DNA from 2 places in the Lysobacter arenosi genome. Region 2 is predicted to be linked to the other one. Evidence: riboswitches for the same ligand, from Rfam matches in the RefSeq annotation. Region 2 holds a riboswitch; the other holds the start of a gene.

Region 1 (4,411 bases), 200 kb from region 2:
CGGTCGACGTCGAGGCGGGCGCTGTTCTTCGCACGGCGAGCCAGTTCATTGCCCTCGTAGAAACCGCGACGGTTCTCGGTGTCGAGGTAGCTGATCGCACCGGCGATGGTCCAGTCGGCGATCGTGGCGTCGGCCGACAGCTCGGCACCCTGCATGCGCGCCTTCTCGACGTTGTTGGGCAGGTTGATCGAAGCATCGAAAGCGATCAGGTCGTCGACGTCGGTGCTGAAGGTGTCGAGGTGGACGTTGAAGCCGTCGCCCAGGTAGGCCAGGCCCAGCTCCCAGGTCTCTGAGTCTTCCGGGCGCAGGTTGGGATTGCCAAAGAAGGGGAAGTACAGCTCGTTGAAGGTCGGTGCCTTGAACGCGCTGCCGTAGCCGGCGGTGACGCGCCAGTTGTCGGCGAACACCAGGCCCCAGGCGGCGCCGCCGGTGGTGTGGCCGCCGAACTGCTCGTTGTCGTCGCGGCGCACGCTGGCCTCGAGCGACTGCGCGCCGAACTTCGCCTGGTACTGCACGAACGCGGCCTTGTTGTCGCGCTCATCCTCGTCGTACGGCGTGGTGCTCTCGACGCTGTCGTTGAGCCAGTCCAGGCCGACGCTGACCAGCTGGTCGGCGGCGATGCCGAAGTCACCCTGCAGCGTCGCGCTGTCGCGGTTGGTGCTGAAGAAGTCGAGGTAGGTATCGCCGAGGAAGTTGTCGGACGAGTCGACGTTGCGGCCGGCGGTCAGGTGCACGTCGACGCGGTCGGACGGGTGCCAGCGCAGCTTGCCGCCGATCACCTGCTGCACGGTTTCGGCACGGTCGGTGAAGTCACCGTCGAACTCGTTGTCGCCTTCGTTGCGCAGCGCGTGGCCTTCCAGGCTCCACTGCTCGGTCAGGTTGATGCCGCCGCGCAGCGACAGCGCATCCTTCTCGTAGCCATCGCGATCGGGCTGCGAGTCCAGGGCGATGAAGCAACCGGCGCCGTCGAAGGTGGCCGGGTCGAAGAAGCCGTTGCAGGCGTTGATGCCGCTGGTGCGGGTGTGCTGGTAGTCGGCACCGAACCAGCCACGGTCATTGCTGCCGCCGAAACCGACGCCGTAACCGAGCGTGTCGTTGCTACCGCCGTCGAAGCGCACGCGCGGGGCGAAGGCCTGCTTGTCGCGGCGGGTGAATACCTGGATCACGCCGCCGATGGCGTCGGCGCCGTACAGGCTCGAACGCGGGCCGCGGACGATCTCGACACGGTCGATCATTTCGATCGGCAGGTCCTGGAACGCGGTCAGGCCCGAGGTCGCCGAGCCGACGCGGATGCCGTCGACCAGCACCAGCACGTGGTCGGATTCGGCGCCGCGCAGGAACAGCGTGGTCAGCTTGCCGTTGCCGCCCTGGTTGGACATCGAGATGCCGGCGCGGCCGCGCAGCAGGTCCGGCAGCGAGCGTGCCTGGCTGCGGCGGATCTGTTCGGCGTCGATGACTTCCACCGGTGCCAGCGCATCGTTGACGCTGATCGCGGTGCGGTTGGCGGTGACGATGACCTGGTCAAGCTCGGTCGGGTCGGTGGCGCCAGCGCTGTCCTGCGCGTGGGCAAGCGCGGGTGCGGCGAGCAGGCACGCGACGGCCAGGCGCACGGACAGGGACAACGGGGTACGCAATTGCATCGATGATTCTCCAACGCACGGCTCGGGCCGTGACGGGCAACTGGGAAAGTCGCGAAAGGAGAGTGCACGAGGCTGCGGTGTGGGCGCACGGCGCCAACGTCGCCGCCGCGATGCCCTCCGCATCGCAACCAGTGGTGGGCACCGCCGTACAGTCATGTACGGGCGCGTGACCCTGCTTCCAGGCCGGTCTCCGGACTCGCGAGTGGAGGGCTGTGCTCTCCGGCGCCGCGCCTTCCCGTGACTTGCACAGTGGCGGATGCAGCGCTTGTACTCGCTTACCGTTGCGGGGGCAGTGCCGGAATGATCCCTGCTGGGACGTCACCGGCTTCCCGTTTCAACCCGCCGGCAGGACGCCGCCGGGTCACCTCGAAGCGGGGCGCAGTCTACGCGATTAGCGGGGCGCTGCCCAAATGGGGTTCAGTCCCGGTCTGCCGGCTCATCCAGCAGCGACGGCATCGCCATCGTTTCCTCGGCGACCTGGGTGGTCGTCACCGGGCCGGCCGGCGGGCGGTAGCGCGGCGGCGGCAGCAGGGCGATCGCCGCTTCGGTGGCGGCGATGAGTTCGGCGCGGCGCTCGTCGGGGATCTCCTGCCAGTGGCAGTCCTGCAGCGCGCCTTCGATGGCGTACAGCAGGTTCAGCGTCGGCTTGAAGCCGGCGCGCTTGACGCGCATGAACGCCTCGACGGTCCCGACCGCGGTCAGGTCCTCGCGCGAGCGCAGTCCCACCTGGCGCAACCAGGCCGCCGACTTGGGACCGATGTTGCGCAGCTTGTCGCCGCCTTTTTCCCCGCCTTTACCGATATTCATGCCAGCGACTCCACGAAGGCCTGGGCAATCGCTTCCAAGCCGCGCTGGTCGTCGGCGTCGAAGCGGTCGAAGTGCGGGCTGTCCAGATCGAACACGCCGATCAGCTGGCCATCCCCCCCCACAAGTGGCACGACCAGTTCGGAGTTAGACGCAGAATCGCACGCAATGTGGCCAGGGAAGGCGTGGACATCGGCGATCCGCTGGGTCTGGCGGGTGGTCGCGGCCGCCCCGCAGACGCCCTTGTCGAGCGGAATCCGGATGCAGGCCGGCAACCCCTGGAACGGTCCGACCACCAGTTCGGTGCCGTCGAACAGGTAGAAACCGACCCAGTTCAGGCCGGGCAGGGAGTGGTACACCAGGGCCGAGAGATTGGCTGCGTTGGCCACACGGTCGCGTTCGCCGTGCACCAGCGCCCGCGCCTGCTCGAGCAACTGTGCGTACTGTTCGGGCTTGGGCCCGCTTAGACTTTCGCTGGTGAACATACTTGCCTCTTTCCCGCAGTCTACCAGCGTGCGGTCCACGGGCTTGCGACGGACGGTCCGGGCATGAACGGGCCCGAGGCCCGAGCCGGCTGGTTCGTCACCGGCACCGATACCGGCATCGGAAAATCACTGGCCAGTGCGACGCTGCTGTACGCGCTGCGCGCGCGCGGCCTGCGTGCGGTCGGCATGAAGCCGCTCGCCAGCGGCTGCGAGGTCACCGCCGACGGCCTGCGCAACGAAGATGCGCTGCTGCTGCAGGCGGCCAGCGAGCCACGCCCGGCCTATGACGACGTCAACCCCTATGCGCTGCTGCAGCCGCTGGCACCGGAACTTGCCGCGGCCGATGCCGGTGTCACTGTGCAGCTGCAGCCGATCCTGGATGCGCATGCACGCTTGTCGGCGATGGCCGATGCCGTCGTGGTGGAAGGCGTCGGTGGCTGGGCCGCACCGCTGTCGACCGATCTCGACCAGGCCGACCTGGTACGCGCTCTGGACCTGCCGGTGGTGATGGTGGTCGGCCTGCGCCTGGGTTGCATCAACCACGCACGATTGACCGCGCGCGCGATCGCCGCCGATGGATTACGCCTCGCCGGCTGGATCGCCAACGACATCGATCCGCAGATGGCGCGCGCCGACGACAACTTCACACTGCTACGTCACCGCTTGCCGATACCTTGCTGGGGACGCCTGCCGTTCCGCGATCGGCCCGATCCCGCCGCACTGGCGCACCTGCTTGCGCCGACCAGCGTCTGAAACGGTTTGCCAAAGCGGGCTCTGCGGACTTGCTTGTGCCTGATCCGGCGTGATCACCCCGCGCGTGACTTCTGGGGGGTGGGCGGAAAACTCAGAATGCTAGACTGGGCGGTATAGGAATTAAACCAATCTGAGCATCATCGCTCGTACATGACGGAATCGGAGTCCTCCCCCATGGTCAAGAACCCGCGCTCGGTGGCAATGGCCGCCGCGTTGGCCCTCGCACTCACCGCCTGTGGCGGCAAGGATCAGGCACAGGGGGGCGGCATGCCTCCTCCGGAAGTCGGCGTGGTCAAACTGCAACCGGGCAACGTGCCGCTGCAGAAGGACCTTGTCGGCCGTCTGGCGGCATTCCGCAGCGCCGACGTGCGCGCCCGCGTGCCGGGCGTGCTCAAGCAGCGCCTGTACGACGAAGGCACCGACGTGAAGGCCGGGCAGGTGCTGTTCCAGATCGATCCGGACCAGCTGAAGGCGTCGACGGGCCAGTCCCAGGCCGCACTCGCGGCAGCGGAAGCGACGTATGCCAACGCCAAGTCGGCTGCCGACCGCGCCCGTCGCCTGGCGCCGCAGAAGTTCGTCTCGCAGTCCGATCTCGACAATGCCCTTGCCGCCGAACGCAGCGCCGCCGCCGCGGTGAAGCAGGCGCAGGCCGCGTTGGCCGATGCCCGCATCAACCTGGGCTACGCCACCGTGCGCGCGCCGATCAGCGGTCGCGCCGGCAAGCAGCAG
Region 2 (4,411 bases):
GAAGACCACTTACTACCTGCGCTCGCGTCCGGCGACGAAGATCGCCAAGGCCACCGTCAGCGGCGTCGCCGAAGCGGCCAAGCCGGAGTACAGCGCGGTGGAAGCCGTGGCGTGCTCGCTCGAGAACCCGGAAAGCTGCGAGGCCTGCCAGTAGTTGCGCCAGGGAGAGGGGACGCGCCCTCCCCCCAGGAAGAACAACAGCGTCCCCCTCTCCCGGCGCCATGCGCCACCCTCTCCCGCCAGCGGAGAGGGATTCCATGCAAAGGATTTCCATGACCACCGACATGCGCCTGCTCGACCCCGGCTTCGACCTCACCCTGCGGCCGATGCGCTATCCGCAGTTCTACGAGATGTACCGCGACGCGATCCGCAACACCTGGACCGTCGAGGAGGTCGACTTCTCGCTCGACGTCAACGACCTCAAGCACAAGCTGGGGCCGGCCGAGCGGCATCTGATCGAGCGACTGGTGGCCTTCTTCGCCACCGGCGACAGCATCGTCGCCAACAACCTGGTGCTGAACCTGTACCAGCACATCAACGCGCCCGAGGCGCGCATGTACCTGTCGCGGCAGCTGTACGAGGAAGCGCTGCACGTGCAGTTCTACCTGACCCTGCTCGACACCTACCTGCCCGACCCGGTCGCACGCGCGAAAGCGTTCGATGCGGTGCAGAACATTCCTTCGATCCGCGCCAAGGCCGAGTTCTGCTTCAAGTGGATCGATTCGATCCAGGACATCCGCCGCATCGAAACGACCGAACAGCGCCGCCAGTTCCTGCTCAACCTGATCTGCTTCGCCTGCTGCATCGAGGGCCTGTTCTTCTTCGCCGCCTTCGCCTACGTCTACTACCTGCGTTCGCGCGGCCTGCTGCACGGCCTGGCGTCGGGCACCAACTGGGTGTTCCGCGACGAGAGCTGCCACATGGCCTTCGCCTTCGAAGTGATCCGCACCGCGCGCAGCGAGCAGCCGGAACTGTTCGACGACGAACTGCAGCGCCAGGTCGTGCAGATGCTGGAGGAAGCGGTGGAGTGCGAAATGCAGTTCGCCCAGGACGTGCTGTCGGGCGGCGTTGCCGGCCTCTCGCCGAAGGACATGCGCCAGTACCTGCAGTACTGCGCCGACCAGCGCCTGGCGCAGCTGGGCATGCCGCGCCATTTCGGCGCGACCAACCCGTTCGCGTTCATGGACCTGCAGGACGTGCAGGAAGTCACCAACTTCTTCGAGCGTCGCGTCTCGGCCTACCAGGTCGGCGTGCAGGGCGAGGTCGCCTTCGATGCCGCGTTCTGAAGCGGCGTCGCCTCCCACCGAAGCGCGCATGACGGAGATAGTCTTCCCCGACCACACCAACCACCTCGGCACGCTATTCGGCGGCCAGGCACTGGCATGGATGGACAAGGCCGCCTTCGTCGCCGCCTCGCGCTATGCGCGCAGCACCGTGGTCACCGCGCGCTCGGAACAGATCGACTTCCACGTCGCCGTGCCCAAGGGCGCGCTGGTGGAACTGGTCGCGCGCGTGGTCGCCACCGGCCGCAGCTCGCTGCAGGTGGAAGTCGACATGCACCGCGAGGACCTGATGACCGGCGACACGCAGCTGGCCACGCGCGGCCGCTTCACCATGGTCGCGCTCGACATGCACGGCCAGCCGACGCCGGTTCCCGCGCTGGCGCCATCGGGCGATTGACGCCCCCTGCCCGCGGGGCTAACGTAGCGCCGTCGTGGTGATCATCGCTTCATAAAGATGGAGCGATGTGACAAGTACCGCCGGGTGACCGGCGGCGCCAGAGGGAATCCGGTACGGACACCCGTCCAATTCCGGAGCTGCCCCGCAGCGGTATATGGGAACGACCGCCATCCATGCACTGGGCGTTGTCCGGGAAGCGGTGGCCAGTAGATGGGGACCTCGTGTCCCCGCGCCCACGAGCCCGAAGACCTGCCCCGACCGGAGGGTCCGCCCTCCGTCCGACCCCCGACCGCACGGCTCACGCCGCGCGGCCGGTTCGCCCGCGGGGGCGAAGGTCGAAGGCAGGTCTCCTTCCGGCGCCGTTCGCGGCGTCGGTGCGTGGCCGTGCCCTCCTTCGTTGCCCTGCGTCATGCATAACGCATCGCAGGTACATCACCATGATCCAGGTAACCCATCTCGGCTTCCCGCGCATCGGCGCGCGACGCGAGCTCAAGCAGGCCCTCGAATCGTTCTGGAAAGGCCAGACGACATCGACCGACCTTCACGCAACCGCACGCGAACTGCGTGCCCGGCACTGGCAGCTGGCACGCAATGCCGGCGTCGATGTCGTTCCGTGCAACGACTTCTCCCTGTACGACCACGTGCTCGACACAGCGGTCCTGTTCGACGCCATCCCGCCCTCGCACCGCGACGTGTTCGAGCCAGATCCGCTGGCGGGCTACTTCGCCCTTGCCCGTGGCCTGCAGGACGACCAGCACGACCTGCACGCGCTGGAGATGACCAAGTGGTTCGACAGCAACTACCACTACCTCGTGCCGAAGTTCCAGGTCGACCAGACGTTCCGGCTTCGCGGCGACAAGCCGCTGGCCGAACTGCGTGAAGCCCGTGCGCTCGGGCTGGAGGCGCGCCCCGTGCTGCTCGGGCCAGTGTCGTTCCTCAAGCTCGGCAAACGGGAAGACGGCGGCTGCCCGCTCGAACTGCTCGATGCGCTGCTGCCGGCGTATGTGCACCTGCTTGAGCAGTGGAAGGCCGAGGGTGCGTCGTGGGTGCAGATCGACGAACCGTGCCTGGTACTCGACCTGGGCGACGCCGACCGCGACGCCTACCGCCGCGCATTCGCCGCACTGGCTGCCGCAGACATCCCGCAGATCCTGCTTGCGACCTACTTCGGCGATCTCGGCGACAACCTGGAACTGGTGGCCGCGCTGCCGGTGGACGCGTTGCACATCGACTTGGCTCGAGCGCCGCAGCAGCTCTCGCGAGTGCTTGAAGCGTGGCCGGCCGAGCAATCGCTGAGTCTTGGCGTTGTCGATGGACGCAATGTCTGGCGCACCGACCTCGATGCGGCACTGGCGCTTGTGCACACCGCCGGGTCGCGCGTGCGTTGGCTGGCACCGTCGTGTTCCCTGCTGCACGTGCCGATCGACCTGGAACTCGAGCGCAAGCTGCCACAGCCCCTGCGTGGCGGCATGGCGTTCGCCCGCCAGAAGCTGGAGGAGTTGCGACTGCTCGCCGATGCCCACGCCGGCGATGCCGCCGCCGCGGCAGCAGTTGCCAGCGCACAGGCAGCGCGCACTGCACATCGCAATGCGCCGGAACTGGGCAACGCCACGGTACGCGCGCGATTGGCCGGCCTGCTGCCAGCAATGAGCCAGCGCACCACGCCCTACCCGCAGCGCGCGCGACTGCAGCACGAGCGCCTCGCGTTGCCGCCACTGCCCACCACCACGATCGGTTCATTCCCGCAGCTGTCGCTGGTGCGCAAGGCACGCGCCGACCACAAGGCCGGCAAGCTCGATGACGCCGGCTACCGCATGTTCCTCGAGCGCGAGATCGACAACTGCCTGCGCGAGCAGGAGGCGATCGGCCTGGATGTGCTGGTGCATGGCGAGTTCGAACGCAACGACATGGTCGAGTACTTCGGCGAGCAGCTCGACGGTTTCGCCTTCACCTCGCACGGCTGGGTGCAAAGCTACGGCTCGCGCTGCGTAAAACCGCCGGTGCTTTACGGCGACGTAAGCCGGCCGCGCGCGATGACCGTGGAGTGGACCCGCTACGCACAGTCGCGCACGCAGTATCCGGTGAAGGGCATGCTGACCGGACCGGTCACCATCCTGCAGTGGTCGTTCGTGCGCGACGACCAGCCGCGCGCAGACACCTGCCGGCAGATCGCCCTGGCCTTGCGCGACGAAGTGCTCGAGCTGGAAGCGGCCGGCATCGCCATCATCCAGATCGACGAACCGGCGCTGCGCGAAGGCCTGCCGTTGCGGCGCGAGGACTGGCCGCGGTACCTGGCATGGGCAGTGGAAGCATTCGGCCTCGCCGCCGGCGCGGTGGCGGACACCACCCAGATCCATACCCACATGTGCTACGCCGAGTTCAACGACATCATCGACGCGGTCGCCGCGCTCGATGCCGACGTGATCTCGATCGAGACCTCGCGCTCACGGATGGAGCTGCTCGATGCCTTCGCAAGGTTCCGCTATCCCAACGGCATCGGGCCGGGCGTGTATGACATCCACGCCCCGCGCGTGCCGTCGCCCACGGAGATCGGCGAACTGCTGGGCAAGGCGTTGCAGGTGATTCCGGCGGCGCAACTGTGGGTCAACCCGGACTGCGGCCTGAAGACGCGCGGCTGGCCGGAGGTGCGCAAGGCGCTGAGCGCGATGGTCCAGGCCACGCGCGAACTGCGCCTGGGGCTGGCGGCCTCCTGACGAAGATGGAGCCGCCT

The links. A riboswitch is a leader RNA that binds a small molecule or an ion and turns the genes downstream of it on or off. The one in region 2 is predicted to bind cobalamin.
Region 1: another riboswitch for cobalamin. It lies ahead of btuB (TonB-dependent vitamin B12 receptor); the one in region 2 lies ahead of metE (5-methyltetrahydropteroyltriglutamate--homocysteine S-methyltransferase).

What each region holds. Positions count from the first base shown of each region.
Region 1 covers NZ_CP071517.1:3,589,578-3,593,988, forward strand. Annotated here, with positions in the region: gene btuB (TonB-dependent vitamin B12 receptor) at 1-1,640, opposite strand, end outside; cobalamin riboswitch at 1,805-2,024, opposite strand; gene HIV01_RS16475 (TfoX/Sxy family protein) at 2,058-2,447, opposite strand; gene HIV01_RS16480 (GAF domain-containing protein) at 2,444-2,929, opposite strand; gene bioD (dethiobiotin synthase) at 2,993-3,682, shown strand; gene HIV01_RS16490 (efflux RND transporter periplasmic adaptor subunit) at 3,857-4,411, shown strand, end outside.
Region 2 covers NZ_CP071517.1:3,785,693-3,790,103, reverse strand. Annotated here, with positions in the region: gene HIV01_RS17360 (ribonucleoside-diphosphate reductase subunit alpha) at 1-154, shown strand, start outside; gene HIV01_RS17355 (ribonucleotide-diphosphate reductase subunit beta) at 258-1,286, shown strand; gene HIV01_RS17350 (acyl-CoA thioesterase) at 1,273-1,680, shown strand; cobalamin riboswitch at 1,755-1,933, shown strand; gene metE (5-methyltetrahydropteroyltriglutamate--homocysteine S-methyltransferase) at 2,118-4,394, shown strand.